DNA from 4 places in the Exiguobacterium sp. N4-1P genome. Region 1 is predicted to be linked to each of the others. Evidence: riboswitches for the same ligand, from Rfam matches in the RefSeq annotation. Region 1 holds a riboswitch; each other region holds the start of a gene.
The links. Region 1 has a riboswitch for thiamine pyrophosphate ahead of tenA (thiaminase II). Riboswitches for the same ligand answer to the same signal wherever they lie in the genome.
Positions count from the first base shown of each region.

Region 1 (7,471 bases):
TGTCCAATGAAGCGAATGAATTTGCTTTTCGTAATTTTAAGGGCTGCCACGATGATTCCGATCAACATCCCTGCGACGGCAGCGACGAGCACGACTTGGAACAGAACTGGAATCCCTTGCAGAATATATGGGATTGAATCTTGAATCTTTGTAAAGTCTATCATAACCAAACTCCTAACGTCGCGCAAAAGGGATGGGTTTACCCCCACCCCTATGTGCTTCTCTTATTTTGCTTCTTTTTGGAACCATTCTTCTGCAAGTTTGTCGATTTCACCCGCATCGATCATCTTTTTCAACTCTTTGTTGAACTCGTCACGCATCTTGTCGCCTTTTTTGAAAGCGGCGGCTGAACCCGTCGGTCCGTCTTCTTTAATTTCATACGTTTTTAACGATTCGTCTTGATCCATGTATTTGACCGCTACAGCATCTTCGATGATGAGCGCATCAATCCGACCCGTATTGAGTTCTTGAATGATTTCCGGAATTTTATTCAACGAGACGGCTTCGCTGTCTTTATAACGATCTTTTGCAATGCCTTCTTGAATCGATCCAAGTTGGACGCCGATTTTTTTACCTTTCAGTTCATCTTCCGAACTAATCGCTTCGTCTTTTGTCATGACGAGGTTCTTTGATTCGAAGTAAACATCTGTGAAATCAGCGTTTTTCTTCCGCTCGTCTGTCGGTGTCATTCCTGCCATGACAAAATCAACCCGACCTGAGCTGAGTGCTCCGAGTAAGCTACCGAACTCCATGTCTTCAATTTTCAAATCATAACCGAGGTTTTTTGTAACTTCTTTTGCGATTGCGACATCAAATCCAACGATGTCGTCCCCTTTCGCCGTATCGATGTATTCAAACGGGAAGTAATCTGCTGACGTTCCCATCGTTAATACTTTACTGTCATCACTTGAACCGCCTGATGAATCATCTGATGCACCACATGCTGCCATCGTAAGTGCGAGAATGCCTGCCATTGCCGTTGCTACTAATTTTTTCATGAATAAATTCCCCTTCCAACGCTCAATTGTCAGAACTTTAACAATAGTATGACTTATGTTTTTTTCTAATTCAATACTAAATAGCTCTGATCCGATTTATTACTTTTAGGATATACGAATATTTATTCATTGTAAAGTATAATTATCTCGTAATAATGCATAAATCGATTCTTTTTATACAAAACATGAGTAAATAACCACTTTTGAATCCGCTTACATTTTTTATTGCTATCCTCGGATTTTAATCATGGGTACTTTCTAACTCGAAAAAGGGGATGCTATTGATTCGATTCGTCTTTCTTTTTTCATTGCTCTTTCAATAAGTCGGCCTCTGCTTCAGGGGGACTGCTAAAAAAACATCTCTTTCGCGCACACTCACTTTCACGACAAATTAAAACCGTGTTTCAATTAAGAAACACGGCTCTAGACTGTAGTCAAAGTGCTATTGGGCGATAAAAGCGTTTTTTTCGTTGCTTTCCTCGGGCGAGGCGCAAGCCGTTGCTCCTTGGTCCTAATGGACAACGAGCAGGGTCTTGCCTGCCTCTGAAAGTGCGTTAAAAACGCACTTTTTCCCGTAGGAGTCAACGAAACGTGACGCTCTTTAGGAAATACCGTGAAGGAAATCCAGACATGCAGACGGTTTAGAGCGCAATCTGTCTTGAATCGCTTTAGAACCGCGAAAAGCGAATGGATCGCACCTAGATGTCGCATGTTCACTCTTCATAAGCGTTTGTATACATGCTGGAGCCGTGTTTCAATTAAGAAACACGGCTCCAGTTGATTCACTTATGCGTAAATTTCAATCAATGACTCTAATTTTTCAACAACTTCTTCTGCAGTAAACGATTCGATGTCGAAACGTTCAACCATCGAAAGAATGTTGCCATCTTGCATCAAAGCGAATGATGGTGATGAAGGTGGATACCCTTCAAAGTACTCGCGTGCCCGGTCCGTTGCTTCACGGTCTTGTCCCGCAAACACCGTTACGAAATGATCTGGCTTCACGCCTTCCATTCGATTGACGTAAGCAGCTGCCGGGCGAGCAATCCCACCTGCACATCCACATACTGAGTTGACAAGGACAAGTGTCAATCCTTCACGCTTCATCGCGTCATCGACGCTTTCAGCTGTCGTTAATTCTTCAAAACCAGCAGCTGCCGCTTCTTTACGTGCTGTCTGGACGACGTCTTCAAAATACATTTGGAAATCCATCGGTCTAATTCCTCCCTTATTCGTTCTCTTCCTTATTGTACGAGTTTAGATGAAATCTGTCCAAGTCTGCCGCTTAATTCTTGCGCCAAATATGGTTTCGCATGTAGTAGATCACGGAAGGCGACGTAACGGTCAATTTTTTCTTCCGACGGCTGACGGTCATTTTTATACGCACGAATCAAGACATTTTTTGGTGTATGCTCTAAATCAATGAATTCAAGCAATTGTGTCTCGTAACCGACGAGCGTCAAGATTTCGGCACGGATCGAATCCGTCGCAAGCGAAGCGAACTTCTCTTGAATCAGCCCGTGTTGCAACATGACGTCGAGTGGTGAACAGTCGAGTTGACGATTGAGTTCTTTTTGACAACACGGGACACTTAAGATGACAGACGCATTCCAATCAACGGCGCGGGCAAGTGCAACATCCGTTGCGACGTCACAGGCATGAAGCGTCACCATTAAGTCAACCTCTGTATCTTCGTTATAATCATGGACGTCCCCGACACGAAACTCGAGATTCGTATAGTCGAGATCGCGCGCAATCGCTGTACATTCTTCGATGACTTCTTTTTTGAGATCAAGTCCGGTCACTTTCAAGTCGAAGCCTTTGACGACACTTAAATAATGATACAAGGCAAACGTCAAGTACGATTTTCCACAACCGAAATCAAGAATCCGTAACGTTCGGTCTGTCGGTAACGCGGAAATACTATCTTCGACGAACTCTAGGAACCGATTGATTTGTTTAAATTTATCGTACTTTTGCCGTTTGACTTGTCCGTCTTCCGTCATGACACCGAGTCGGACTAAAAACGGAACGACGACACCATCTTCAAGGAGATGACTTTTTTTACGGTTATGTGACAGTTCTGCTTGCAGGGGTGACTGTTGCGTTGTTTTTAACGATACTTTCATTTTTTTGGATAACTGGAACTGAACTTCTTCCGTCTCGAAACGGAATAAAAATTGACGGAATTCCTCCATCAATCCGTCGAGTCGTTCTAAAAATTCATCAACCGACAAATTTTCGTGTTTAATTATCCGTTCATATTGAAACTCTAACTGGATTGCATACGTATCTTTCAATAGAATCGGTTTTAGTTTGATTCTTCGAAGATCATTCGACTTTTGGCGCGGACCACTAATCGTTGCATGCACGAGAGCAGCAGCCTCGAGCTTTTGAGTGAGTAATTCTTTTACTTGGTGTAATTCCACTGTAGTCCCGTCCTTTTCTGATTGTTCTTTCGAAACTGTAGCAAATTCCACCCTATTCGACAAGTAAGGTAGCTTCATCATTAAAGGAGGAACGAACGATGTTCAAAAAACTTTTATCACAAATCGGAATCGGTGCCGCCACAGTCGATACACGACTCGACAGCGAACGCTGTGAGCCAGGCGGACAGATTCACGGAACCGTCCATATTAAAGGCGGCAATGTCGACCAAGAAATCGATCGGATTTATTTAGCGTTTAATACACAATATAAAGAAGAAGTCAGGGACAGCACGACATTTACGACGTTCACACTCGATCGTTTTTCGCTAAACGAAGCCGCCTTTACGATTGAAGCAGGTGTCGAACGCGAAATTCCGTTTACGCTTCAAGTACCATTCAATACGCCGCTCTCGGTCAGTCAATCGAAGTCATGGATTGAAACGGGTCTCGATATCGCCCAGGCGGTCGATCCGTCAGACCGGGACGCCATCATCGTCCAAGCCAATGACCTCCAATCCGTTATCTTAGAAGCGATGGAAGAACTTGGCTTCCGACTCAAGAAAGCGGACACGGAAAAACTTCCCGGGCGTTACCGGAAGGATTTACCGATCGCCCAGGAACTCGAGTATTCGGCACGCAATACGTACTTCGCCCATAAACTCGATGAAGTCGAACTCATCATGCTCCAAGACCGTACCGGCATCGACATCGTCTTGCAAATCGACCGTCGTGCCCACGACTTAGGTTCGCTCTTCAGTGAGATGGCGGGTGCGGATGAGACGATGACGAAGCTATCCTTATCGAACCACGATTTGATGGACCGAAACGCCGTCAAACAACAATTAAACGATTTGATTGAACGGTACAGCTGATTTCCTTACCAGAATTTTCATCATGCCTGTAATCCACCAACAAAAAAACCTGAGCGATTGCCATGACTTTCTTTACGAAAGCTGAAAATTGCTCAGGTTTTGTGCAGTCTGCCGTCTGATCGCGCTGATCAACAGCGGCTAAAGCTGTACTTATCGTTTCGTTACTTTTGGTTGACGCGTAACTTGTGTAAAGAGACGTTCAAACGTTTCTTCCGTCCAGCCCATTTCCCAAAACATCAATTCGTAATAACAGCTTCTGACGAAATGGTGTTTCATCCGTTCCCGTTCTGCTTCAGTCGCTTGCGCCGCCAAAGCATCCAGCCGGTCGACCTGTTCAAAGACGACCCGTTCGAACCATTCCGAGCTGTATGTTGCAATCCACTGTTGATAAATCGGTGACGCCGGTGACTTCGTCAACAGTTGTTGTCCGACTTCATAATAAAGCCAGTAACACGGTAAAATCGCTGCAATCGTTTCCCCGAGTGTCCCCTCGCTCGCATGATGCATATGTGAGACATAGGCATACGCAGTCGGTGCCGGTTCGAACGCTGCTAAATCCGCTTCCGTAATAGCGAGCGGTTCAAAAAACGATTGATGGAGTGATAGCTCAGCCGCATAGGTCGATGTCGCATGTTCCGCGAGTTCCGCGATCGTCGCAAAATCCGTTGCCTTTGAGGCGGCCCGGGCTTGAATTTTTGCGAAATGTTTTAAGTAATACGCATCCTGCATGACATAATGTCGAAATTTTTCGAGCGGTAACGTCCCGTCACCAATGCCTGTGACGAATGGATGGGAAAAACTGCTGTCCCAATATGTTTTTGCGGCTTGCCGAATTTCTTGACTGAATTTCAACCTAATTCCCCCTTTTGTTGAATCAAAAAACGCCACACCCTACGAACAGGGCATGACGTGAAGAGACAACAAGAGAGATATTCACGCCACTTCCCTCCGTAAGTCCAAACTTAATCAGGTTCAAAGGGTCCGAACGTCTTCGTCGTCTCAGTCGGCCTACCGACTCCCCTAGTGGTCATTATTTAATTCCTCTTCACTATATCATTTTTTCAGTCACATGATCAGGATTTTAAATGAAATGTAGTATAGGATTAGGGACACGAGGTGGGCGGTTCATTCCGCCTCAAGACCGATTCCGTTCTGGAAGACGTCACTTACAATGAAATTAGCACCTGATACTACCTACTATACTCGGAGGATTTATACTATGAATAAAGCAACAAAAATCATGACCACGACGCTTTTAGCGACAAGTTTACTTCTACCGACTGCTGCTTCAGCAGAGCAAGTCGTCGATAAAACAATCATCACGCTTGGTGAATCGCTCGGGGCAAAGGATAAAGCCTGGGTACTCGCCCGATTGAATGCGCCGGAAGGCATTACGCCCGTCATCGCCACGGCAGCGGATGAAGAAAAATATTTAGGGAAAAACGTTCCCCAATCGCAACTCGGCGGCAATATGTACTCTTCCGCAAAAATCGAACTCGCTGAAAAAGGCGACGGTTTATCTGTCGCGACCGAAAACATTACCTGGGTAACAAAAGACATGTACTTGAACGCGCTCGTCACTGCAGGCGTAACGGACGCCGACATCACAATCACTTCCCCTTATAAAGTCACCGGGACCTCTGCTTTGACGGGGATCATGAAAGCATACGATCAAACGTCGGCTGAGACCGGCATTAAATTGACGGATGAACGAAAAGATTTAGCCCAACAAGAGTTATCGGTCACTTCCGATGTCGGAAAAACGGTCGGGACGGACAAAGTCGCCGAACTGATGAATGAAATCAAAGCAGAGATCGCCAAACAAAAGCCGGAAACCAAAGTCGATATCGAGAATGTCATCATCCAAGTCATTCAAAATAACAACATCCAGTTGTCGGACGCCCAAATGGAGCGGTTGACGTCATTGTTCAGTCAAATGGAGAAAGCTGACTTGAACTGGGGACAAATCGAGACCGGATTAAAGGGTGCCGGGCAAGATATCCACGCGTTCGCGACCTCCGAAGAAACGAAAGGATTTTTTGCAAAACTGTTTGACGGCTTAAGTAAGTTCTTTAACTCGATTTCCGGACTGTTCAAGTAACTGAAAACGATTTCATTTTCAGTTCAAAACATGGTAAACTAACTTTATCGAAACGAAAAGGTGGTGTAAAAGATGGGTTTTGCTGCGTGTAAGCAATGGTTGATGGAACAACTTTATCTGTTGCGCGCGATTTTTCATGAAATGGCGTTCTAAAGGACGAGTCTGCCCTTTTCTTAGGAACATCCATCTGAAAAATAAAGCAAAGCGCACCTTTTACGGTAAACGGAGAGCGCTATTTGCGTTCTCCGTTTTTTGATGCGCATGAAAGGAAGTTACTGATCATGATTTGCGACATCCAACACCTGACAAAACAATTTGGGGGAGCATCCGTCTTAACCGATGTCTCGCTCTATCTTAAACAAGCTGACCGCATCGGATTGATCGGTCGAAACGGAACCGGAAAAACCACGTTACTGCGTTTAATCGCGCAACTCGAAACAGCGGACAGCGGAACCCTTTATCTTAAAAAAGGACTTTCCATCGGTTATTTGGCTCAAATTCCACAGTTCGCAGAAGAATTGACGGGCCTTGATGTTCTCTGGACCGCATTTGCCCAAATCGTCGCCTTACGGACGACGATGCATCAGCTTGAGCAACAAATGGCAAGTGCTGACCACCTGGACGATGTGCTAAATGAGTATACGCGTGTGACCGAACAATTCGAACAACAGGACGGTTACCTGCTCGACTCGAAAATCCAGCGCATGATTAACGGACTCCACCTCGATGCCTTGCTGACACGTCCCTTTTCTCAATTAAGTGGTGGCGAACAAACGAAAATCTGCCTCGGCCGGATGCTGCTGGTGGAACCAGACTTGTTGATTCTCGACGAACCGACGAATCACCTCGATCTCGCAGCAATCGAATGGCTCGAACAATTTTTAAACAGTTATCCGGGCGCTGTCATCATCGTCTCGCATGATCGCGTGTTTCTTGACGCAAGTGTCAACTTGATCGCTGAACTTGAAGATGGTGAACTGACAATCTACCCAGGAAATTATTCGGCGTACACGGTCGCGAAAGAACGCCTGCTCCTCGAACAATTCCACGCCTACACGGAACAACAAAAGA
Region 1 covers NZ_CP022236.1:929,647-937,117, reverse strand. The annotation lists gene A0126_RS04760 (amino acid ABC transporter permease) at 1-164, opposite strand, end outside; gene A0126_RS04755 (transporter substrate-binding domain-containing protein) at 225-998, opposite strand; gene A0126_RS04750 (BrxA/BrxB family bacilliredoxin) at 1,785-2,210, opposite strand; gene A0126_RS04745 (class I SAM-dependent methyltransferase) at 2,243-3,427, opposite strand; gene A0126_RS04740 (sporulation protein) at 3,526-4,299, shown strand; gene tenA (thiaminase II) at 4,450-5,151, opposite strand; TPP riboswitch at 5,226-5,331, opposite strand; gene A0126_RS04730 (DUF1002 domain-containing protein) at 5,519-6,400, shown strand; gene abc-f (ribosomal protection-like ABC-F family protein) at 6,682-7,471, shown strand, end outside.

Region 2 (7,471 bases), 870 kb from region 1:
AAGATATGGTGACGGCATTATCTGTTGAACGAGCAGATGAAGGGGTTCGCGGGGAAGATCCGATGGAGCAAACGATGGTGTTAAGTCCAGTCTCGGCTCCGTCCGGAACTCCGGTCAAGGAAGAAGAAGCTACGGTCGCGACAGTTGTACCGAAGCAAAAGAAAAAAAAGCGATGGTGGATTGTGCTCGTATTCCTCCTCCTACTCGGAGGTGCCGCGACAACGTTCGCGATGTGGCCGGATCCGACAGTCGTTGTGCCGGATGTCGCAAAAGAAGATGCGGACGAGGCCGAAAAACAACTTGAGAAACTCGGTTTTATCGTCGAATCGACTAAGCGATCGAGTGATACGATTGATGAAGGACTTGTCATCAGTCAAGCACCGCGGGCAAAAGTGACCGTCAAAAAAGGTTCGACGGTCAATCTTGTTGTCTCGACGGGCAGTGATCCGGTCGAAGTGCCGGATGTAACGGACGAAACAGAGAAAAAAGCGACCTCGATCTTGAAGGATGCTGGGTTCTCAAAAGTAGATGTCGAAAAAGAAGAGTCGGAAGACATCAAACAAGGCAATGTCATCCGGCAATCGATTTCAGCCGGAACAGAAGTGATTGCAAAGGAACAGACGATTACAATCACGGTATCCGAAGGTTCGTCAGCGTTTGAATTGAAGGATTTGACGAACATGTCGAGTGCTGAAGCAAAAGCGTACTTGGACGCGACAGGTCTCGACGGTACATTCGAACAAGAATTTTCGAGTGAAGTCGAACTGGACCAAGTCATTCGTCAATTTCCGCAAGCGGGTGTCAAAGTCGAGCCGAACGATTCCGTGACGGTCTTTATTTCAAAAGGGGAGGAAGAACAAACCGTGACGGCGACCTTCCCGGAAAAAGTAGCCTACGATGCTGTAGGTGAAGGGGATGAAGATCCGCCGCGGCAAGTCATTCGAATCGAGACGGATGATGCTAAAGGGAAACGTACGGTGATTGAAGAGTCGATTGACAGTGATGAAACATTTGATGTTCCGGTGACGATTGATCCGGGCGAAGAAGGAAAAATCACAATTTATAAAGATGATGTAGTGTATCGCTCGAAAACGATTACCTATAAACAAGCGAAAGCAGAACAATGAGTGTGCTACGAACCGCAAATTGAAGGAGGGCATGGGATGGCAGAAAATCGTATCGAAGAAAATCGGGACGGGACGATCATTCGTCTACAAGGTGGGTTTTATGATGTCATGACGACGCAGGGCGAGGTGCGATCGCGCGCTCGGGGAAACTTCCGAAAACGTGGTATCAGTCCTGTTGTAGGAGATGAGGTCGTATTGCATATCGAAAGCGAAACTGGATACATTTTAGAAGTGAAGGAACGGCAAAATTTCCTGGTTCGTCCACCGGTCGCAAACATCGATCAAGCGTTGCTTGTCGTCTCAGCAGCAGAACCGGACTTTTCAGCCCATTTGCTCGATCGATTTTTAGTCTTAATCGAAGCAAAAGAGATTCAACCTATCATTATCTTGACGAAGATGGATTTGTTGCAAGGAACAGCGGAAGCAGAAGTCCGGACGGCGATTGCCGGTTACCGACAAATCGGTTATCAGGTGATTGAGACGTCGAGTGAGACGCTAGAAGGGGTAGAGGAAGTCCGCCCGCTACTCAAGGAAAAAACAAGTGTGCTCGCGGGACAGTCGGGAGTCGGAAAAAGTTCATTGTTGAATGCGCTCGATGCGACGCTCGATCTCGAGACGAGCCACATCTCGAAATCGCTCGGACGCGGACGACATACGACGCGTCATGTGACGTTAATTCCGCTTGCAGAGGGCTTGATTGCTGATACGCCAGGGTTTTCGAACCTCGATTTTCCACACGAGATGGAAATCGAAGAATTACGTTGGTGTTTTCCAGAATTCGTCGCACGGCAAGATACGTGCAAATACCGTGGTTGCCTGCATTTAAACGAACCAGGCTGTGCTGTCAAAAAATCAGTTGAGGGAGAAGAAATCATGTCCTCACGCTATACGAATTATGGTATGTTTGTAGAGGAAATCAAGAATCGAGCGCGGAGGTATTGAAATGATTAAAATCGCACCATCTATTTTATCAGCAGATTTCGCCAACCTAGAACGAGACGTTAAAGCTGTCGAGGCGGCAGGAGCAGATTACATCCATTTCGACGTCATGGACGGCCAGTTCGTCCCGAACATTTCATTTGGTCTACCCGTCCTCAGTAGTCTTCGTCAAAAGACGGACATGGTCCTTGACGTTCATTTAATGATCGATCGACCAGAAAACTTCGTCGAAGCGTTTGTAGCGGCAGGAGCGGATATTGTCACCTTCCATGTTGAAGCGACGAATCATGTCCATCGTGTCTTGCAACAAATTAAAGGGGCTGGAGCAAAGGCCGGCGTCGTGCTGAATCCACACACGTCACTGTCGACGATTGAACATGTCCTAGAAGAAGTCGACATGGTCTTGTTGATGACGGTCAATCCAGGATTTGGCGGACAAGCTTTCTTGCCGAGCGTCATGACGAAGCTGAAGCAATTAGCGATGATCAAAGCAGAGCGCGGTTTGACGTTCGAAATTGAAATCGATGGTGGTGTCAACGCGGAAACGGCAAAACTGTGTATCGACAATGGGGCAAACGTCCTTGTCGCAGGTTCTGCAATCTACAATGCACCAGACTATGCAGAAGCCATCACTAGTATTCGAAACGCGGCTCACGTATAATAGAGCCAAGACAATTAAATTTTGACCGCAAGGGGTGTCGCGTCAAGCGGCTGAGAGAAGTGAGTAGACTTTAACCCTTCGAACCTGTTCCGTTCAGACGGACGTAGGGATGTGGCGCACGCAGGCAGTACGGCGTCCGTCGTACTGCCTTTTTGTTGTCATCATTATTTTATTTTTAGGAGGAACACAGTATGAAACGATTACGAATGTTAATGGAGATTGCGATTTTCGCGAGTCTCGGTGTTGTATTTGATTTATTGATTCCGTTCAAAATGCCACAAGGCGGATCCATCAGCTTAGCGATGTTACCGATTTTCGTCATGGCCTTTCGTCACGGCGTCGTTGGTGGTGTCATCACGGGTGCGCTCGTCGGAACGATTCAATTGATGTTCGCTCCGCAAGTCTTGACGGTCGTCCAACCGCTGCTTGACTATACGCTTGCATATGGTGTCGTCGGTTTGAGTGGAGTGTTTGCAGGCCAAGTCAAAAAAGCAGCAACAGAAGGTCAAAAAAAGCGTCTCATGACGATTGTTTTGTTTGCGACCTTGTTAGGTGCCGGTCTACGTTACATCTGTCATGTCATCAGTGGAATCGTCTTTTTTGCAGAGTATGCCAAAGGACCGGTCGTTCCTTACTCGTTCATTTATAACGCGACGTATATGGCTCCGTCGTACGTTTTATGTGGGGTCGTTGCAGGTATTTTGCTTACGACAGCACCACGTCTTTTACGTTACTCCGCTCGCGGTATTTAAAGATGAGAGTTTTAATCGTTGCGGCAGGACCGGTAGAAGACGTCCCGACGCTCGCACCATTCGTGAAAGACAAGACGATGATTATCGGTGTTGACGGCGGGATTGCGACATTAGTGGAGCAAGGACTTGATTTTGATGTGGCAATCGGTGACTTTGATTCGCTCGGATACGTTCCGGATGGTGGATTGCTTCATCCGGCAGAAAAAGATGAAACGGACTTAGAACTAGCGTTACGTTACGCTACCGAACAGGCTGCAGGTGCTGAACTACTCATCTTTGGTGCGACGGGTGGTCGGCTCGACATGACGCTACAGAACGTCTATTTGTTAAAACAATTTCCGATGGCACGACTCGTGACGAAACGTGAGGATGTCCGGTACTGGAAAACCGGTCAGTACGAACTCGCGTCTGAAGGGTATCATTACCTGTCATTCATTCCCCTTGTCCCGTCGAACTTGACGTTACGCGGCGTCAAATACCCCTTGACGGAGCATCCTGTTCCGGTCGGTGGTTCGCTGACGGTCAGCAATGAGTGGGTTGGTGTTGCGCAAGTGACGGTCGTCGAAGGGGAAGTCCTCGTCCTGCGCACGCATGAAAAATAAAAACGCGATAGACGCGATTCCATCATATCTCGCTGATGCGACCGGGACATGCGTTCTTCAAGTACACGTCATGACGTCATGAACAAAAAGATAGGTATGGCAAACGCCGATGACTCCGTATGTAAAACGGAAGCATCGGCGTTTTGATTTATTAGTCAGTCGACTGTTTAAGTTCAACGGATTCCGGCACCCGGTGTATCCAGGGCCAGATAACAAGTCATCGTTGTTCGTTTTGAAGTGTCGAACTGGCTGCTTGTTGTTCGCTTTTTGCAGCGATATGTTTTCCTTTGACGAAAAGATGGTAACTTGCCCATGTCAGTAGGAAGAAAGGGACGCCGAGATATAAGGCGACGCGTTGATCGGCTTGAAAACCCAAACTGATTAAGACGAGCAGATTGAGTGAGAATGAGAGGATGGGTAAGACTGGGAAGAACGGTGTTTTGAACTTCAGTTCGTCAAGCGTGTGTCCTGCCTTGATGAATTGGCGTCGGAAAGCGATTTGCGAAGCGGAAATCGAGATCCAACCGACTTGTGCTCCGAGACCGGCGATGGATAATAGCCAGATGAAGACGGTATCTTCTGCGAAGAATGCCGTCAATAAGGATAACATCGCGAACAGCATCGTGAACGTTAAGGCGCGCATCGGCACACCCCGCTGATTGACGATGGCGAGTTTCTTTGAAATCATGCCTTCTTGCGACATCGACCAGAGCATGCGTGTCGCAGCATACAGTCCAGAGTTTCCGACGGATAAGAGTGCCGTCAAAACGACGATGTTCATCAAATCTGCAGCATATGGGATACCGATTGCGTCAAATACCATGATGAAGGGACTGCTGATGCCGCTCGCCAATTCATACGGAATTAAAGCCCCGATAATTGTAATCGAGAGGACGAAGAAAATAAACGTCCGCCAAACCGTATTACGAATCGCTTTCGGAATCGATTTTTCTGGATCACTCGATTCCCCGGCAGCGACACCAATCAATTCTGTTCCTTGGAAAGCGAAGTTGACGGCAATCATCGTCGTCAAGACGCCGAGAGCCCCGTTCGGAAACCAGCCGTTCGCCGTGAAGTTCGCGAACAACGTAGCTGGTCGTTCAGCCGCCATATCAATCCATCCGAACCATGCGGCTCCCCCGAGTCCGATGAAGAACAGGATGGCGAGTACTTTAAGACTTGAAAACCAAAATTCTGCTTCTCCGAATGCTTTCGCAGAGATCGCGTTCAATCCGAATAAGATGACGGTAAATAAGGCGCACCAGATGACGACGGGAACCTGTGGAAACCAGCGATCCATCAGACTACCGGCAGCTGTGATTTCAAGAGCGACGGTCACGGCCCAGCCGAGCCAATAAATCCAACCGACGGCAAAACCGATGCCTGGACCGATAAAACGTGTCGTATACGTTTGGAATGAACCGGACACAGGCATGTGGACAGCCATCTCTCCTAGACAGAGCATCGTTAAGTACATGATTGTTCCGCCGACGATGTAACTGAGGACCGCCCCGAGTGGTCCTGCTTGCGAAATCGTCAACCCTGAACCGAGAAATAACCCCGTCCCGATAATACCACCAAGCGAAATCATGAATAGATGTCGGCTTGTCATGGCTCTTTTTAACTGCATGATGAATTCCCCCTTGAGCAATAAAGTAACTGCCAACTTATTGTAAGCGTTTTCAAATGCTGCGACAATTACTTTAGGAGAAAAATAAAAAAGACGACAAAAAAACCGGAAGGGAAGATTCCCGTCCGGTTTTTGCGCCTTATACGCGTTCGACTTTACCTGATTTAAGAGCTCGAGCTGAAACCCAAACCTTTTTAGGTTTACCGTCAACGAGGATACGTACTTTTTGTACGTTGACTCCCCAAGTGCGTTTCGTTTTGTTCAATGCGTGTGAACGGTTGTTTCCCGACTTCGGCGATTTTCCAGTAACGTAGCATTTACGTGCCATGCGTTCCGCCTCCTTTTATGTTGTTTTGCGTTCGTCCTAATAGACACTTTGCTATCTTAGCATGGTGTCAGGACGGTTGCAACATAAAAAAAGTAGCTGACAAGAAAAAAACTTGACAGAGAACCTCAAAATTTAAAATAATGGATGAGGATGATGGTAAAAGTTCATTTGACCGCTACTATTTTTCACTTATTCATTGTATAGTCAGTACGGCGACTTTTCAATAGTAGGTCCTTATAGTAGAATTACGAGAAGAACACAATTAGTTAAAGGGGGCTACTCAGGTGGCGATCGAGATGAAAACGACCTATGGAAAGATTGATGTAGATAATGATGTCGTCGCGCAACTGGCGGGCGGAGCAGCAATGGAATGTTTTGGTGTCGTTGGTATGGCATCACAATCACAAATCAAAGATGGGCTAGCTGAATTATTGAAACGTGAGAATTTTGCACGTGGCGTCATCGTTCGACAATCTTCAGAACAAGTTCACATCGATATGCATATCATTGTGAGTTACGGTACGAAAATTTCTGAAGTCGCGAACAATGTTCAAAGCCGTGTTAAATATACGTTGAACCAAGCGTTAGGGTTAGAAGTGACATCTGTAAATATTTTTGTCCAAGGAGTCCGTTTGACGAATGTCTAAGACGGAAATAGAGGAGGAAACTTTAGTGAGTGTAGATCGTTTAACAGGAGCCCAATTAGTCAAGATGATTCAAAATGGCGCGGCAAATCTCTATCAAAATGCAGATTTCGTCGATTCACTGAACGTGTTCCCTGTGCCGGATGGCGATACAGGAACGAACATGAACTTGACGATGACATCTGGATCGAAAGAAGCAACAAACGCAACATCTGATTCTGTCGCAGACGTCGCATCAATATTCGCACGAGGTCTTTTAATGGGGGCACGTGGGAACTCTGGTGTTATCTTAAGTCAATTATTCCGTGGTTTCTCGAAATCGATTGAAGGAAAACAAACAATCGATACGAAGGAATTCGCAGATGCCTTGCAAAAAGGTGTTGATACAGCATACAAGGCCGTCATGAAGCCAGTCGAAGGGACGATTTTAACAGTTGCTCGTGAAACAGCAGTCGCTGCGATCGCACAATCGGAAACAACGACGGACTTACTTGAATTGATGCGCGGGATTGTCGAAGCATCAAAAGTTTCACTCGAAGGAACACCCGATCTTTTACCGGTCTTAAAAGAAGTCGGTGTCGTCGATTCTGGTGGACAGGGACTTGTTTGTATTTATGAAGGCTTCCTTGCGACACTCGAAGGAAAAGAACTTGAAAAACCGCATGCTCCTGTCATGGAAGCACTCGTCGAAGCAGAGCATCATAAATCGGCTCAAAGCTTCATGTCGACAGAGGAAATCCATTACGGTTACTGTACAGAAATCATGGTTCGTTTCCAAGATGATAAGT
Region 2 covers NZ_CP022236.1:1,804,421-1,811,891, reverse strand. The annotation lists gene pknB (Stk1 family PASTA domain-containing Ser/Thr kinase) at 1-1,127, shown strand, start outside; gene rsgA (ribosome small subunit-dependent GTPase A) at 1,164-2,069, shown strand; gene rpe (ribulose-phosphate 3-epimerase) at 2,071-2,727, shown strand; TPP riboswitch at 2,748-2,854, shown strand; gene thiT (energy-coupled thiamine transporter ThiT) at 2,919-3,479, shown strand; gene A0126_RS09460 (thiamine diphosphokinase) at 3,482-4,081, shown strand; gene A0126_RS09455 (amino acid permease) at 4,299-5,711, opposite strand; gene rpmB (50S ribosomal protein L28) at 5,851-6,039, opposite strand; gene A0126_RS09445 (Asp23/Gls24 family envelope stress response protein) at 6,324-6,686, shown strand; gene A0126_RS09440 (DAK2 domain-containing protein) at 6,712-7,471, shown strand, end outside.
Region 2: another riboswitch for thiamine pyrophosphate. It lies ahead of thiT (energy-coupled thiamine transporter ThiT); the one in region 1 lies ahead of tenA (thiaminase II).

Region 3 (7,471 bases), 270 kb from region 1:
TCAATCCGCTCGTCGGTCCGAGTGTCGAATCACTTGCCGGACTACCGGCGTCACCGAGTGCACCGGCTGTACCGATGATGGCAATCGTCGCCTCGAGACTGAATCCGTACTGGATGCAAAGCGGCACGAAGATGGCGGCGATGACCGGAATCGTCGAGAAACTTGAACCGATTCCGACAGTGACAAGTAATCCAATCAATAGCATGACGAAGGCAGCGACGAGCTGCGAATCGCCCATTAACGATTTTGAGTTTTCAACGAGTGGTTCGATATCACCTGTCTCACGTAAAACGTTTGAGAAGCCATTCGCTGAAATCATGACGAATCCGATGAACGACATCATCCGCATACCGCGTGTGATGACATCGTCTGCTTCGCTGAAGCGGACGAGTCGTAACACGAGGAAGAGCAGGAGGCCGGTCGTCGCGGCGATGATCATCGATTCCGTCGTCAATTGGACGACGAGCGTCGCGATGACGACAATTGAACTCAGTAATAATTTGGATTTCGTGACGACAGGAATCTCGTAATCGTCCGGTGCGATGTTCCGCATCTCATATTCACGCGGTTTCCGGTAATTGTATAAACCGAGTAACAATCCGAACAACATCCCGAGCGCCGGAATCGCCATCGCTTTGATGACTGATGCGCCAGCGGTGTCCATCCCGTTTTCTTGTAAGTTCGGTAACAGAATCTGATTGAGATAGATATCACCGAAACCGATTGGTAAAAACATATACGGTGTGACGAGACCAAACGTCATGATGATGGCCATCCGGCGCCGGTCAATTTTCAAATCATTAAACAGACCGAGTAACGGCGGGATGATGATCGGAATGAAGGCGATGTGAATCGGCAAGACGTTTTGTGAACTGATTGCGAGTAATAAAATCGCGAACATGATGAACCCTTTTAACTTCTTGACCGACGTCGCATCGGCACTTCCTTTTGAGCGAGCAATCAAGCTATGTGCGAGGGCGTCCGGCAAACCTGTTTTCGACAGGGCGACGGCGAACGCACCAAGCAAGGCATAACTGAGGGCAATTTCTGCGCCGGCTCCAAGACCGCCTGAGAAACTTTCGATCGTTTTCGTTAAACCAAGACCGCCGAGTAAACCACCGGCGAGAGCGCTGATGACCATCGCGAGGACGATGTGGACACGGAAGATGGCTAAGACAAATAAAAGGATAACGGCTAAAACAACAGCATTGAACATAACTATAAAACCACGCTTTCTTTTGGTATCACTGTACTATACTAAAGTATCATACAGACCGTTCTTTTTGCTGTCAAGAAAAAAACATAAAAAGGCACGACCGGTGTCGGTCGTACCTTCTTTCTACTATATAAGGACAAGTTTAGCAATCGACGCGGTCGAGTTTCCCTGTTCCCGGGTCGATGACGAGCCCGTGGACGTTCGTGCCCGGTGGTAATAATGGATGGTTTTTAATCAGACCGACGGAATGACTGACGTTTTCTTCGACTGACGTGAACCCGCGTAACCATTGTTTCAAGTCGACGCCGGATGCTTCGAGTGTCTTTAGGACTTGTTGATTGATGCCGCGTCCTTCCATCTCGGCAATCATGTTTGCCGGGTCGATCGTACTCATGCCGCAGTCATGGTGACCGATGACGATGACTTCTTCCGCCCCGAGTGCGTATAAGGCGACGAGGATCGAGCGCATGACGGAACCGAATGGGTGTGACAGAACGGCCCCGGCATTTTTAATGATTTTTGCATCGCCGTTTTTCAGACCGAGCGCGTGCGGGAGGAGTTCCGTCAAGCGGGCATCCATACATGTTAAGATTACGACCTTTTTATCTGGGAATTTATCCGAGATGAATTGTTCGTATTGTTTTTCTTCGACGAATTGTTCGTTGAACGCAAGCATTTGATTGACGATTGTCATGAAACTTCCTCCTTCAAAACAAATAAATATGTATCTTTTAATAGATTACACGATGTTTTGTCCGTCAGACAAGCAAAGAAAATAGGTGCTGTGAGAAAAGTCACAGGCAAGGGATTCAAAAAGGATGCCTTGTCCGACAACACCTTTTGAGAATGAGAACGTTTTCAATGATGTGAAATAGTTCACAGGATGGTCATGCACAAATCATCAAAAAGGCGGTATGATTGATTTGTGAAGGAAAGCACAAACTATTGAATATCAGCTTGGCATTCCTAACATTTAGTAGGGAAATGCAGACTCAGATTCGTTCCAAAATAGGGAGGAAACCTAACATGGCTGTCAAAGAAAAAATCAAACAAGACGTATCACCTGTCGAACAAACGATCAATAAAATCGTTGCAAAAGGTCAAACTGCATTACAAGAATTATTAACATTTGATCAAGAGAAAATCGATACGATTGTCCGTGACATGGCGCTTGCCGGTCTCGAACGTCACGTTGAACTGGCACGACTCGCCGTTGAAGAAACAGGACGTGGTGTCTTTGAAGATAAAATGATTAAAAATATGTTTGCGACGGAATATATCTATAACAGTCTCCGTGAAGAAAAAACGGTCGGCGTCTTAGAAGAAGATGTTCAAAACGGCATCACCTATATCGCAGAACCGGTCGGTGTCGTCTGTGGCGTCACACCTGTGACGAATCCGACATCAACGACGATGTTCAAAGCGTTGATCGCGATTAAAACACGAAACCCGATTGTGTTCGCCTTCCACCCGTCAGCGCAAAACTGCTCACTCGAAGCAGCGAAAACGTTACGTGACGCGGCTGTCAAAGCCGGCGCACCGCGTGACTGTATCCAGTGGGTCGAACAACCGTCACTCGAAGCAACAAAAGTCTTGATGAACCACACGGATATCGCGATGGTCCTTGCGACCGGCGGAGCCGGCATGGTCAAATCAGCCTATTCAACAGGTAAGCCGGCACTCGGTGTCGGACCGGGGAACGTCCCGTGCTACATCGAAAAAACAGCAAAAATCAAACGTGCCGTCAGTGACCTTGTCCTCTCCAAAACGTTTGATAACGGCATGATTTGTGCATCGGAGCAAGCAGTCATCGTCGATCAGGAAATCTACGCGGAAGTTCGGGCGGAGATGGAAGCACTCGGTTGCTACTTCTGTACAGCAGATGAGAAAAAACGTCTCGAAGCGCTCGTCATCAAAACCGATACATGTGCCGTCAATGCCGACATCGTCGGGAAACCGGCAACCTGGATCGCAGCAAAAGCGGGCATCGACGTTCCGAGCAACACCGTCATGCTCGTCGCAGAACTTGAAAAAGTCGGCTCAGAAGAACCACTCTCACACGAAAAACTAAGCCCTGTCCTTGGTGCGTATAGCGTCCAGTCAACGGAAGATGCGTTCCATGTCGCCGAACGGATGCTTGAAATCGGTGGCCTCGGTCATACGGCAGTCATCCACACGACGAATGACGACTTGATGACGACATTCGGAATGCGGATGAAAGCCTGCCGGATTCTCGTCAACAGCCCGTCAGCACACGGTGGGATTGGTGATCTGTATAACGAATTGACACCATCACTGACACTCGGTTGCGGCTCTTACGGGAAAAACTCCGTCTCTGAAAACGTAACGGCGAAACATCTACTCAATGTCAAGAAGGTGGCGAGACGACGCGTGAACATGCAGTGGTTCAAAGTACCGGAAAAGATTTTCTTTGAAAAAAATTCAGTCCAATACTTGAAATCGATTCAAGATGTCTCACGTGCGTTGATCGTCACCGATCAAGCGATGGTCGAGTTCGGCTACGCGGATAAAGTCATCCGCAACTTACCGGCAGGCGTCAGCTACCGGATCTTCGACCAAGTCGAACCGGATCCATCGGTTGCAACGGTTCAGACAGGAGCGCAAGCGATGCGCGACTTCAAACCGGACTTGATCATCGCCCTCGGTGGCGGATCAGCGATGGATGCAGCGAAAGGCATGTGGCTCTTCTACGAGCAACCGAACGAAACGTTCTCGAACTTACGTCAAAAGTTCCTCGATATCCGGAAACGGGCCTATAAATTCCCGGCGCTCGGTAACAAAGCGAAGTTCGTCGCGATTCCGACGACGTCCGGAACAGGATCTGAAGTCACACCGTTTACCGTCATCACGGACAAAGAGAAAAACGTCAAGTATCCGATTGCTGACTATGCATTAACACCAGATGTCGCAATCATCGATCCGGAATTCGTCATGACGGTCCCGGCATCAATCACGGCGGACACCGGAATGGACGTCTTGACACATGCGACAGAAGCCTTCGTCTCCGTCCTCGCGAACGACTATACGGACGGACTGGCGCTAAAAGCGATCAAGATGATCTTCGACTACTTGCCACGCGCTTATGCGAATGGTGACGATGCCGAAGCACGCGAAAAAGTTCACAATGCGTCAACGATGGCCGGAATGGCGTTTGCCAATGCCTTCCTCGGGATTAACCATTCGATCGCGCACAAAATCGGTGGGGAGTTCCACACGCCACACGGTCGCACGAATGCGATTCTGATGCCACACGTCATCCGCTACAATGCAGCGAAACCGACGAAACTCGCTTCGTTCCCGAAATATGAATCATTCATCGCTGATGAACGGTACGCAGAAATCGCGCGTTATCTCGGACTACCGGCAGCGACGACGGAACAAGGTGTCGAGTCACTAATCCAAGCGATCACAGAACTCGGACAACAGTTGAACATCAAAATGTCATTCAAAGCCCAAGGCATCAAAAAAGCCGACTTTGAAGCAAAACTCGACAAGATGGCCGTCGATGCATTCGAAGATCAATGTACGACAGCGAATCCAAAAATGCCGCTCGTGACGGAACTTCGGAACATCATGGAGCTTGCGTACGAAGGCGTATAACAGAGAAAAAAATCATGGCAATTCAAAAGAGCCTTGCTTCCGGTCGACGGAGGCAAGGCTTTCGTTTGTAATCAGAAGAGACACCGATAAAACTGTCTTGTCATTATTGACAGATATTTCTAAGACCGCTAAAGTGAAGGTAACTTGAATAGAATCACTAGGGGTGTTGCTAAACTGAGATGAGTAGATACTCAAACCCTTTGAACCTGAACTAGTTCGTACTAGCGTAGGGAAGTGTAGACTCTAATAAACCAGCGAAGACCAGTCTGTCGGTTTTTTGCTATGTGATTATTTAGACGTGCGCAACTTTCCTTTTGGAGAGTTGCGCTTTTTTTGTTTACGACTTCGCTATTTAAGTTGCAAAAGACGATGAAGGAGTGGAAGACAGTGAACAGAACGGTAGTAGTGACGGGAAGCAGTCGGGGACTTGGCGCGACGATTGCAAGAGTATTGGTGAACAATGGGTTTAAAGTTGTGATTAATTATTATAAGAGCAAGGATGCGGCAGAGGAACTCGTAAATGAGCTCGGTGCAGAACATGCCATTGCCCTGTATGCGGATGTCACGAAGCGAGAAGACGTCGAGACATTGATGCAGTCAGCGACAGCTCATTACGGACAAATCGATGTCGTGATCAATAATGCCTTAGTCGATTTTAAGTTCGATCCGCGCGCTCAAAAATCATTCATCGATTTGGAATGGGAAGATTATCAAAAACAGTTGGATGGCACGTTGAAAGCAGCGTTCCACGTCGTGCAAAGTGTCCTGCCGCAGTTCATTGAACGAAATAGCGGCACCATCATCAGCATCGGCACGAATCTGTATCAAAACCCGGTAGTTCCCTATCACGAATATACAACGGCAAAAGCAGGGTTGATCGGCTTTACGCGTAATCTTGCATCAGAGCTAGGACAGTACGGCATAAACGTGAATGTCGTCTCCGGCGGCTTGTTAAAAGTGACAGATGCCAGCGCTGTGACGACCGCTGAAGTATTCGATTTAATTGCTCAATCAACTCCGTTAAAAAGAGTGACGACGCCGGAAGAGGTGGCGCAATTGGTCGCCTTTTTAGCGTCAGAAGCCGCCTCTGGCATTACCGGTCAAAATCTAACCGTAGATGGCGGATTGACGATGAACTGATGTCAGCGTTCAGGAGAAAGGAGTCAGGGAACTAGAGATGACGAAAACAAAGCAGTTAAACGTCGGTGTTTTATTGTACGGCTGTGGCCATCATCAAGCGGCATGGTTAATGCCGGATTCTGCGATTGAAGAAATCGGGGAGAGCGGTTATTATCAGCGATTGGCTCAACTAGCGGAAGCGGGTTGCCTGGATGCTGTATTTTTTGCTGACAATCAATCTTTTCCTGCTGCAAACGCAACTGAACTACCTGCCTTTTGGCTCGATCCTGTAATCAATTTAACCGCTATTTCTCAAGTAACCCATCATATCGGGTTAGTTTCAACGATATCGAGTACGTTTTCAAATCCGTATACAGCGGCGAGACAACTGTTAAGCCTTGATCACGTGACGAACGGGCGTGTCGGCTGGAACCTGGTGACGTCGATGACGGACTGGGAAGCGTTAAACCATAGTATGGATAGGCTCCCTGCAAGGGACGAACGGTATCAAAAGGCGGATGAATTTGCATCTGTAATGGAAAAATTATTTTTATCCTGGGATCGAGCTGATTTCCTTTCGAGCCGGACGGACAACCGGTTGATTGATCCTGAAAAGATTCAACCATTCCATCATAGCGGGACCTACTTCAACGTAAAAGGTCCTTCGTCTACACCGCGTAGTCCTCAAGGGAAGCCGGTGGCAATGCAGGCGGGTGCATCTGCCCAAGGGATTGCACTTGCATCGAAGCACGCGGATGCCGTCTATTCGGTGTCGTGGAATGTAAAGCAAGCGAAAGCATTCCGGGAAAGTCTACAGACACAAATCAAAGAAAGTGAGTCACCGGAGCGGCAGATTAAAATCTTTCCAGGATTGGTTACATACGTCGGTCGAACACGGGAAGAGGCGCTGGCGAAGAAAGCCGAACTGGATGAAAAATTACCGGTCGCGAATGCCTTGAAGCAACTGAGTTTCTTTTTGCAACAGGACTGTTCTGATTGGGATCTTGACAAAGCGGTGCCGTCCTTACCGCCTGTCGATGCGTTTTCAGGACCGGTCGGACGCTATAAAACGATTCTTGAAATCATCGATGATACAAAGCCTACACTAAGAGAACTGTTAGGTTATCTGGCAGCTGGTGGGGGACACCTGACACTGATAGGTACACCGGAAGAAATCGTCGATCAGATGGAGCTGTGGTTTGAAATGGGTATCGCAGACGGATTTAATCTGATGCCGCCGTCACTCCCATCAAGCTTAGAGGATTTTGTAGACCTGATCGTTCCTGAACTGCAAAAAAGAGGGTTGTTTAGAGAAGCCTATCAAGGGACTACGCTTCGGGAACATTTTGGTTTAGCTCAGGTGGGGGAGTCGGACGTGAAAAAATTCGTAAACTAAGCGTTCCTGCCAATCAGAGTCGGAGTCAGGGAAGTAGCCCGTTCGTCATGGACGAGCTACTTTTTGTATTTAATGCAGAAGATTCGTTTTCAAATCACCCGGAACAGGAATAACTATAC
Region 3 covers NZ_CP022236.1:1,203,785-1,211,255, forward strand. The annotation lists gene A0126_RS06120 (Na+/H+ antiporter family protein) at 1-1,216, opposite strand, end outside; gene A0126_RS06125 (beta-class carbonic anhydrase) at 1,359-1,910, opposite strand; gene adhE (bifunctional acetaldehyde-CoA/alcohol dehydrogenase) at 2,243-4,837, shown strand; TPP riboswitch at 4,987-5,087, shown strand; gene A0126_RS06135 (3-oxoacyl-ACP reductase) at 5,207-5,977, shown strand; gene A0126_RS06140 (LLM class flavin-dependent oxidoreductase) at 6,015-7,352, shown strand.
Region 3: another riboswitch for thiamine pyrophosphate. It lies ahead of A0126_RS06135 (3-oxoacyl-ACP reductase); the one in region 1 lies ahead of tenA (thiaminase II).

Region 4 (7,471 bases), 410 kb from region 1:
AGCGAAACAATCGACGCAGACCACGCAGACCATTCTTGAAGATCTTGCTCAAGTTAAAGATCAATTGTATACCGAATTAGATCAAGAACTCGAAAATACGGCGCTCGTGACAGCATCCTATAAACGGATGTGCTTTAGTCTATCCATTTTAGCCTTTCTACTCATCAGTGTGACCATCACGTTCTTCCATCGAATCAAATAATCTGTTGTTTCATACGATTAGCTTCGTGAAAAAGCTAAAAAACGCACCGCAGTTCTTTATCGGACTGCGGTGCGTTTTTTATATTTTTCTCAAGAAGAAGCCTTTCCTTCATTCACATGCTCCATTGCCAAATGAACTAACGACGAGACATGATGGTCATCAAGTGAATAATAGACAACTTTTCCTTCTTTACGATATTTGACGAGACCTTGTTTCAATAACGTTCTTAAGTGATGCGAAGCCGTCGCAATCGAACAATCAACTGATGCCGATACGTCACAAACACAAAGTTCTCGCTCGACCGTCAATGCATAAGCGATTCGTAGACGCGTTGCGTCCGATAACACTTTAAACAATTTCCCAATCTCAAGCGTCGGGATTTTCTCAACGGCATGACCAATTTCAGTAGCACGTTTTTTATCGATCGCAATCGTCTCACAGCGTGGTGCCTCCACTGTCTTCACCTCTCCTCCAAACTATTGCACCATCCTAAAACAACAAATGCAAGTAAGATGACTACGATGATTCGCGAGGTGAAGATTCATTTCCGATGTTTTTTTTGGATTGTACGAAAAACTGCCCATCCCCCTAATCGATTCCCGATATCCCAAACGATTCGATTAGTATCGACAGCCCGTACACCGATATCGATGATACTTGTATTTCGCAATCGCTCCTTATATCGATTCGATAGGAAGCGTGGTAACGGTACTTGTAACATCACTCGATAAAATAAATCGAGGTGTGTATGGCCCCAGATTTCCGTAGCGATGGATGCCGTTTTAATCAACAGCGGCCGTTTATATCGTTGTTGGTGTTTGTTTTTTAACAAAACCGCCAATTCAAATGCATAACGATTCGGATAGGGAAACAATTTCCAACCTAAATGATACTTTCCACGGTTGTCGATTCGAATGATTTGTGGTTCGATTCGATACCGAATCCAGCCTCCCCGAAAGCGAATGACTTGCCATTTCACGTACATCACCTCTTCAGTGATTATACCCGGTCTGATACTATTTGACGCGCAGTCTGAACCGCCTCTTTGAACTCTCGTGCCGCACGTTCAATATCTGGTGCTGCGAATAAGGCAGAGACGACGGCATATCCTTCAAGCATCTCGAATAAGTCGGGCACCACATGATGTGTGATTCCACCAATCCCGACGAGAGGAAGGGAAACAGCCCGGCGAATCGCCCGGAGTGTTTCGTTTGTCATCTGACTCGCATCGTCTTTTGTCGCCGTTGGATAGAGCGACCCTACGCCAAGATAAGTTGCCCCGTCTTGCTCTGCTTCGATTGCCTGTTCAACGGTGGAAACAGAAACCCCAATCGTGGCTTCCGGTAACAGCTTACGTGCTTCCTTCAAAGGGATGTCCTCTTGCCCGATATGCAGACCTGCACCGACGATTTGTGCGATATCAATCCGGTCATTGATGATGAGTGGGACGCCGTAACGAGACATCATTTTCTTCAAGTCACTCGCTTGTTCGAGAAATTCTTTCCCTTGCGCCTGCTTTTCACGAAGCTGGACCATCGTCGCGCCACCTTTTATTGCTGCTTCGACCGCATCAATCAAGGCAACGTCCGGGTGAAAGCGCCGATCTGTTACCGCATAAACCGTGTAATCATTCTCCACTGGTCAATACCCCTTTCAAACTTTCTTCTGTAGTCAAGCTGATTGCGTTGAACAACCCCATCCGGAAATCACCAAGTCCCGCTGCTTCATCTGCGACTTCACCCGCTTTTCCCATTAAATACGTCCCATAGGTCGCTGCTTCGAATGCATCATACCCTGCTCCAAGTAGGGTTCCGATGAGCGATGCCGTCATGCAACCTGTCCCTGTAATGTGTCCGAGTCGTGGCGTTCCTACGGTTAGTTTTACTTGTCGCTTGCCGTCTGTAATGAAATCAACCGGTCCCGTTACGACGAGAGTCGTCCCGAGCCGTCCAGCAAACTCATGGACGACTTGAAAATCTAATGTCTCTCCGGAAGCGACATCGACTCCTTTTGAACGTCCGACTTGACCGATGAGCGTCTTGATTTCAGAGACGTTCCCCTTAATGACCGTAAAATGAATTGCTTCGAGTAACTCTTTCGTGAATTGTGTCCGAAGTGTCGTCGCCCCCATTCCGACTGGATCTAAAATAATCGGTTTCTTCAATCGGTTAGCCGTTTGACCTGCCAACAATTGCGACGCTCGTGAAGCTGCGTTCAATGTCCCGATATTGATAACGACAGCATCTGCATGTCCAACCATTTCCTCGACTTCTAGGATATCTTCCGCCATGACAGGTGAACCCCCGAGCGCAAGGGTCATATTGGCACACTCATTAATCGTGACCGCATTCGTTAAATGATGAATTAATGGTTTTTTATCATGAATGGTTGTAAGCATCCGTTTCCCTCCAAATGTCATAAAAGTGATGTGTCGGTCCGATTCCGTTCCCTAAGGCAAATCCATGCCGGATTGCTTCAGTTACGTACCGTTTAGCATAAATCACGCTATCCTTCAGGGAATCTCCCAGCGCAAGACGTGCCGCAATCGCGGAAGACAATGTACATCCAGTACCATGTGTATGCTGGCGTTTTAATCGTGCCTCCTGAAACAGATGATGCCTCCCTTCCGTGTATAAAATATCCGAGGCATCCGTACTTTCAAGATGACCGCCTTTTAACAGGATAGCGATGTCTCGTTTTTGTGCGAATTCCGTCGTCGCCAGCTTCATTTCATCAATTGTCGAAATCGCTTGCCCTAACATGCGTTCCATTTCCGGAATATTCGGGGTCGTCAAGGTTGCAAGCGGCATCAAATGCTCCATTAATGCTTGTTCAGCATATTTCCTTAACAGCGCATGCCCCCCTTTTGCGACCATCACGGGGTCTAAGACGACTGGTCCCTGATAATGTTTCAAACATTTGGCAATGACTTGAATCGTTTTTTCATTCGAGACCATCCCAATTTTAACGGCATCTACACGAATATCGCTAAAAATCGAGTTCAACTGGGCTTCGACAAGCGTTGGTGATACATCTTCAACTGCTTGTACGCCTAACGTATTTTGCGCTGTGATAGCAGTAATTACACTCATACCGTAAACCCCAAGAGCAGAAAAAGTTTTTAAGTCGGCTTGAATTCCAGCTCCACCACTAGAGTCTGATCCAGCAATCGTCAGTACATGTTTCATCGATAGACCTCACTTTCTATGAGAGCACAAGGAGAAAGCGGAACGAAAAAAAGCGCCGTCCGCTGTAAAAAAGCAGACGACGCCATGAAAAACCAACGAGTGTGGTCACTTATTCATGTCTTCAATCTCAACTTTCCTACGCTGGTATTATCCAGATCAGGTGATAGGGTCGAAAACAGAATGGTTTTCCTCTCAGCCAGATTCCTCCAGCTCCCCTAGTTGCTCATGATTTAAATTTCTCTTTCACTGTAGCATAGCGCCATAAAAAAAACGAGCCGAAGCTCGTTTTTATAAGTATGCTAATGGATTAACTGTGTTAGCTGGTCCTGTCGCACTGTATTGGTAACCACCAATATGCAATTCAAAATGAAGATGTGCGCCCGTCGAGTTTCCCGTATTTCCGAGCGTACCGATTTGTTGCCCTTGCGAGACCGTTTGTCCAGCATGAACTGATAATGAATTCATATGCGCGTAAACTGTTGTATACACTTTCCCATTCAAGAAATGTGAAATCATCACGTGATTTCCGTACGGTCCACCGCTTCCTGCTGTGATGACCGTTCCTGAAGCTGCTGCGACGATTGATGATCCGACTGACCCTCTAAAGTCGACACCATTATGGAAAGTATACCCATTCGCACCACTCGCTGGTCCGAATCCTTGTGAAACACTTCCTGACGCAGGGCGAACGAACTGCGCCGAACCACTCGGAACACTAGCGACTGGCGTAGCACTTACGACCTTCTTAGACGTCCCGGCGTTGTTTTTTTCCGCCGCCTCCGCCGCCTTTTCCGCTGCCGCTTTTTCAGCTGCTGCCTTTTCCGCTGCTGCTTTAGCTGCTGCCTTTGCTGCCGCAATCGCACGTTCTTGCGCTTCTAATGTCGCTTGAAGTTCTTTCGCATTCAGAAGTTTTGTCGTAAATTTTGTTTTACCTTGACGTAATTTTTTTAAGGTTGCACTACGTGCTTTCATTTGCTGTTTGAGTTCCTTTTTTTGAACCAAAAGGGCTTCTTTTTCTTTCACTCGCTCTTCCTTTTTATCCACAAGCGTCGCTTTAGCATCAGCTAATTTTTTTTGCGTTTCAAGGTAAGCAGAAATCATCTTGTCATCTTGTTCAGCAATTTTTTTCCCTGCCATCACACGACTAAAGAGATCGCCAAGATCTTTCGAACCAAAAATGACTTCTTCCCATTTAATCGAATTCCCATCATTTTCTTGAAGCACACGAAGGCGGTCTCCTAACAGCTCTTCCTGGCGTTTTAACATTTCTTCATAATGGATAATGTCTGCCTCAAGCTCTTCAATTCGTTCATTCAACTGACGAATCTGTTTATTTTTTTCTGAGACACGAAAAATATTTTCATTGATTGCTGCATCAATCGCATTGATTTGACGTTGCTCTTTTGAAATTTTAGATTCTTGTTTTTTGATTGATTTTTCTAGTTTACGTTGTTCAGCTGCATTATCTGCTTTCTTTTCTTTGATTGTAGCCGCTTGAGTGATTGGGGTGTTCGTCAATAATAACGTCCCTAATAGTACGGTAGAAAATAACTTTTTTAGCATATGTGAGTTCCTCGCTTATGTATGAATTCGATTTTTGAAGTCCTGTTCCGTAGTGAAACTATCTGAAATTGATTATAGCACCGTAATAGTTTCAGAAAAATTTCATTTACATTTCAAATGAAAACGTTATTTTGTAATATAACAACTAATTATTCAAACTGTATAAAAAAGAACCTCTACAATGTAGAGGTTCTTTTACGATTTTATAACATTGACATAGGATTAACACTATTTGCAGGGCCTGTTCCGCTGTAGATATACCCACCGACATGAATTTCGAAGTGTAGGTGTGGTCCAGTCGAGTTACCCGTGCTACCAAGTGCACCGATTTGTTGTCCCTGGCTGACACGTTGTCCTGCACGCGCATTCAATGAACTCATGTGCGCGTAAACCGTCGTATACGTTTTTCCGTTCAATTGGTGAGCAATCATGATGTGATTTCCGTAAGGACCACTACTAGAAGCCGTAATGACAGTTCCTGTTGCTGCTGCGACAATTGGTGTTCCAACCGGTGCACCAAAGTCGATTCCATTATGGAATCCATACCCATTTTCACCACTTGCTGAGCCGTATCCTTGTGTAGTCGCACCACTTGTCGGATGAATGAACAATGCTGAAGATGCAGCTGGAGCCGGAGCTGGATTCGGTGCTACTGGTGCTGGTTTTGGTGTTACAGGCGCTGGTGTCGGCGTTGATTGTTTTGTTGAATTCGTTGTTGCTTTTTGACGCGCTGCTTGTTTTGCAGCTTGCTCGGCTGCCGCTTTTTCTGCTGCAGCTTGCTCAACTGCTGCCTTTTCTGCCGCTGCCTGATCGGCTGCTGCTTGTGCTGCTTGAGCTTCAGCACGGGCTTTTGCTTCTCGTGCTTCTTGTGCTTTGCGCTCTTTTTCAATCCGTGCTTCACGTTCACGTGCCGCTTTTTCTGCCGCGATTGCTTTTTCTTGCGCAATCAAGATTTGTTGAACTTCTTTCGCGTCCATCAACTGTGTCTCAAATTTCTTTTTTTGCTTCTTAAGTTCTTTAATGCGTTTGTTTCGTTCACTGATTTGTTGTTCGAGCTCTGCCTGTTGACGCTTTAATTCTTTTTTCTCTGTCACAAGCTTTGCTTTTTTATCTTTAAGTTCTGCTTGGGCATTCGCTAATTTCTTTTGCGTGTTCTGGTAATCCGTAATCATCTTATCATCTTGTTGTGAGATGGATTTCCCCGCTAGCACACGGCTGACGAGATCTCCGACATCTTTCGAACCAAAGATGACTTCTTCCCATTTAATCGAATTACCATCATTTTCTTGCATGACACGTAAACGATCGCCGAGCAATTCTTCTTGACGTTTCAGCTTGGCTTTATATTTTTCGATTTGCTTACCAAGTTCGACGATTTCAGCTTCTGTCGCCTTGATTTGACGATCTTTTGCTTCGACGGCAAACATTTTTTCATTCAATGCTTCGTCTAAACGATTCACTTCTTGTTGTGTCTTCGAAATTTTCTCACCTTCGTGATTCACAGAAGACTCAAGATTTTTTTGTGTATTTTGGTTTTCTTGTTGCTTTTGTTCGTTTTTAGCTTTTTGTTCACTTAAATCATCTGCTGATGCAAAATAAGGAGTTGATGAAAGGACAAGTGCGGAAACGATGAGCGACGTAAACGTTTTTTTCATGTAGTATTCCCTCTTTTTCTCTATAATTTTATTGTAGTCAAAAGTATGCTTTATTTAAATTTCATTTTAATGTTTAAATTTTATAAGAACGTTTTTGATTATAGCATTCATTTTGCCTCTATTATATTTCAGTGAGATTTCATTTTGTATAAGTTTATTGGTTAATTATGTAATACGATGAAGCTCCTTTAGTGAAAATACCTGCGCGTTGCACCTTGAGGGAAGTTTTGGCACACTAGTGGTGTAAGGGAGGAATTATAGTGAAACTTGATCATACTGGAATTGCCGTCCGTGATATGCAAGAAGCCATTACTTTTTATACAACAATTTTAGGAGGGAAATTAGTCCGTGAATATTCAAACCCCGCTCCAGGCGTGGCATCGAATATCGCTGTCATTGAATTTGAAGATGCACACATTGAACTACTGACACCAACAAGCGCTGACAGCCCAATCGCTCGTTTCTTAAAACAACGTGGTAAAGGGGTACATCACATCGCTTACCGCGTTGACGATTTAGATCAAGCGATTCTCGATGCAAAAGAACAGGGACTTACGTTCCTCGAAGATACGTACCGGTCAACGCCTTTTGGCCGTCGTTTGATTTACATGAATCCGAGGCATTCACATGGGGTCATCACTGAGCTTTGCGATTACCCAAACGCTTAACGCAAAAACAAATCCCCTACACGACCTGTGAAGGGGATTTGTTTTGCATGAACTTATGCGAGCTTCGCTAACATTTCACGGTTGAACGCCGGAATATCATCTGGTTGACGACTCGAGACGAAGTTATCATCGACGACGACTTCAGTGTCTTCGAAATCAACCCCAGCATTTTCCAAATCGATTCGGATTGATTTA
Region 4 covers NZ_CP022236.1:518,517-525,987, reverse strand. The annotation lists gene A0126_RS02705 (CHASE3 domain-containing protein) at 1-202, shown strand, start outside; gene A0126_RS02700 (ArsR/SmtB family transcription factor) at 292-657, opposite strand; gene A0126_RS02695 (hypothetical protein) at 744-1,181, opposite strand; gene thiE (thiamine phosphate synthase) at 1,202-1,840, opposite strand; gene thiM (hydroxyethylthiazole kinase) at 1,830-2,600, opposite strand; gene thiD (bifunctional hydroxymethylpyrimidine kinase/phosphomethylpyrimidine kinase) at 2,581-3,390, opposite strand; TPP riboswitch at 3,507-3,617, opposite strand; gene A0126_RS02675 (murein hydrolase activator EnvC family protein) at 3,679-4,953, opposite strand; gene A0126_RS02670 (murein hydrolase activator EnvC family protein) at 5,157-6,608, opposite strand; gene A0126_RS02665 (VOC family protein) at 6,869-7,276, shown strand; gene A0126_RS02660 (type 1 glutamine amidotransferase domain-containing protein) at 7,330-7,471, opposite strand, start outside.
Region 4: another riboswitch for thiamine pyrophosphate. It lies ahead of thiD (bifunctional hydroxymethylpyrimidine kinase/phosphomethylpyrimidine kinase); the one in region 1 lies ahead of tenA (thiaminase II).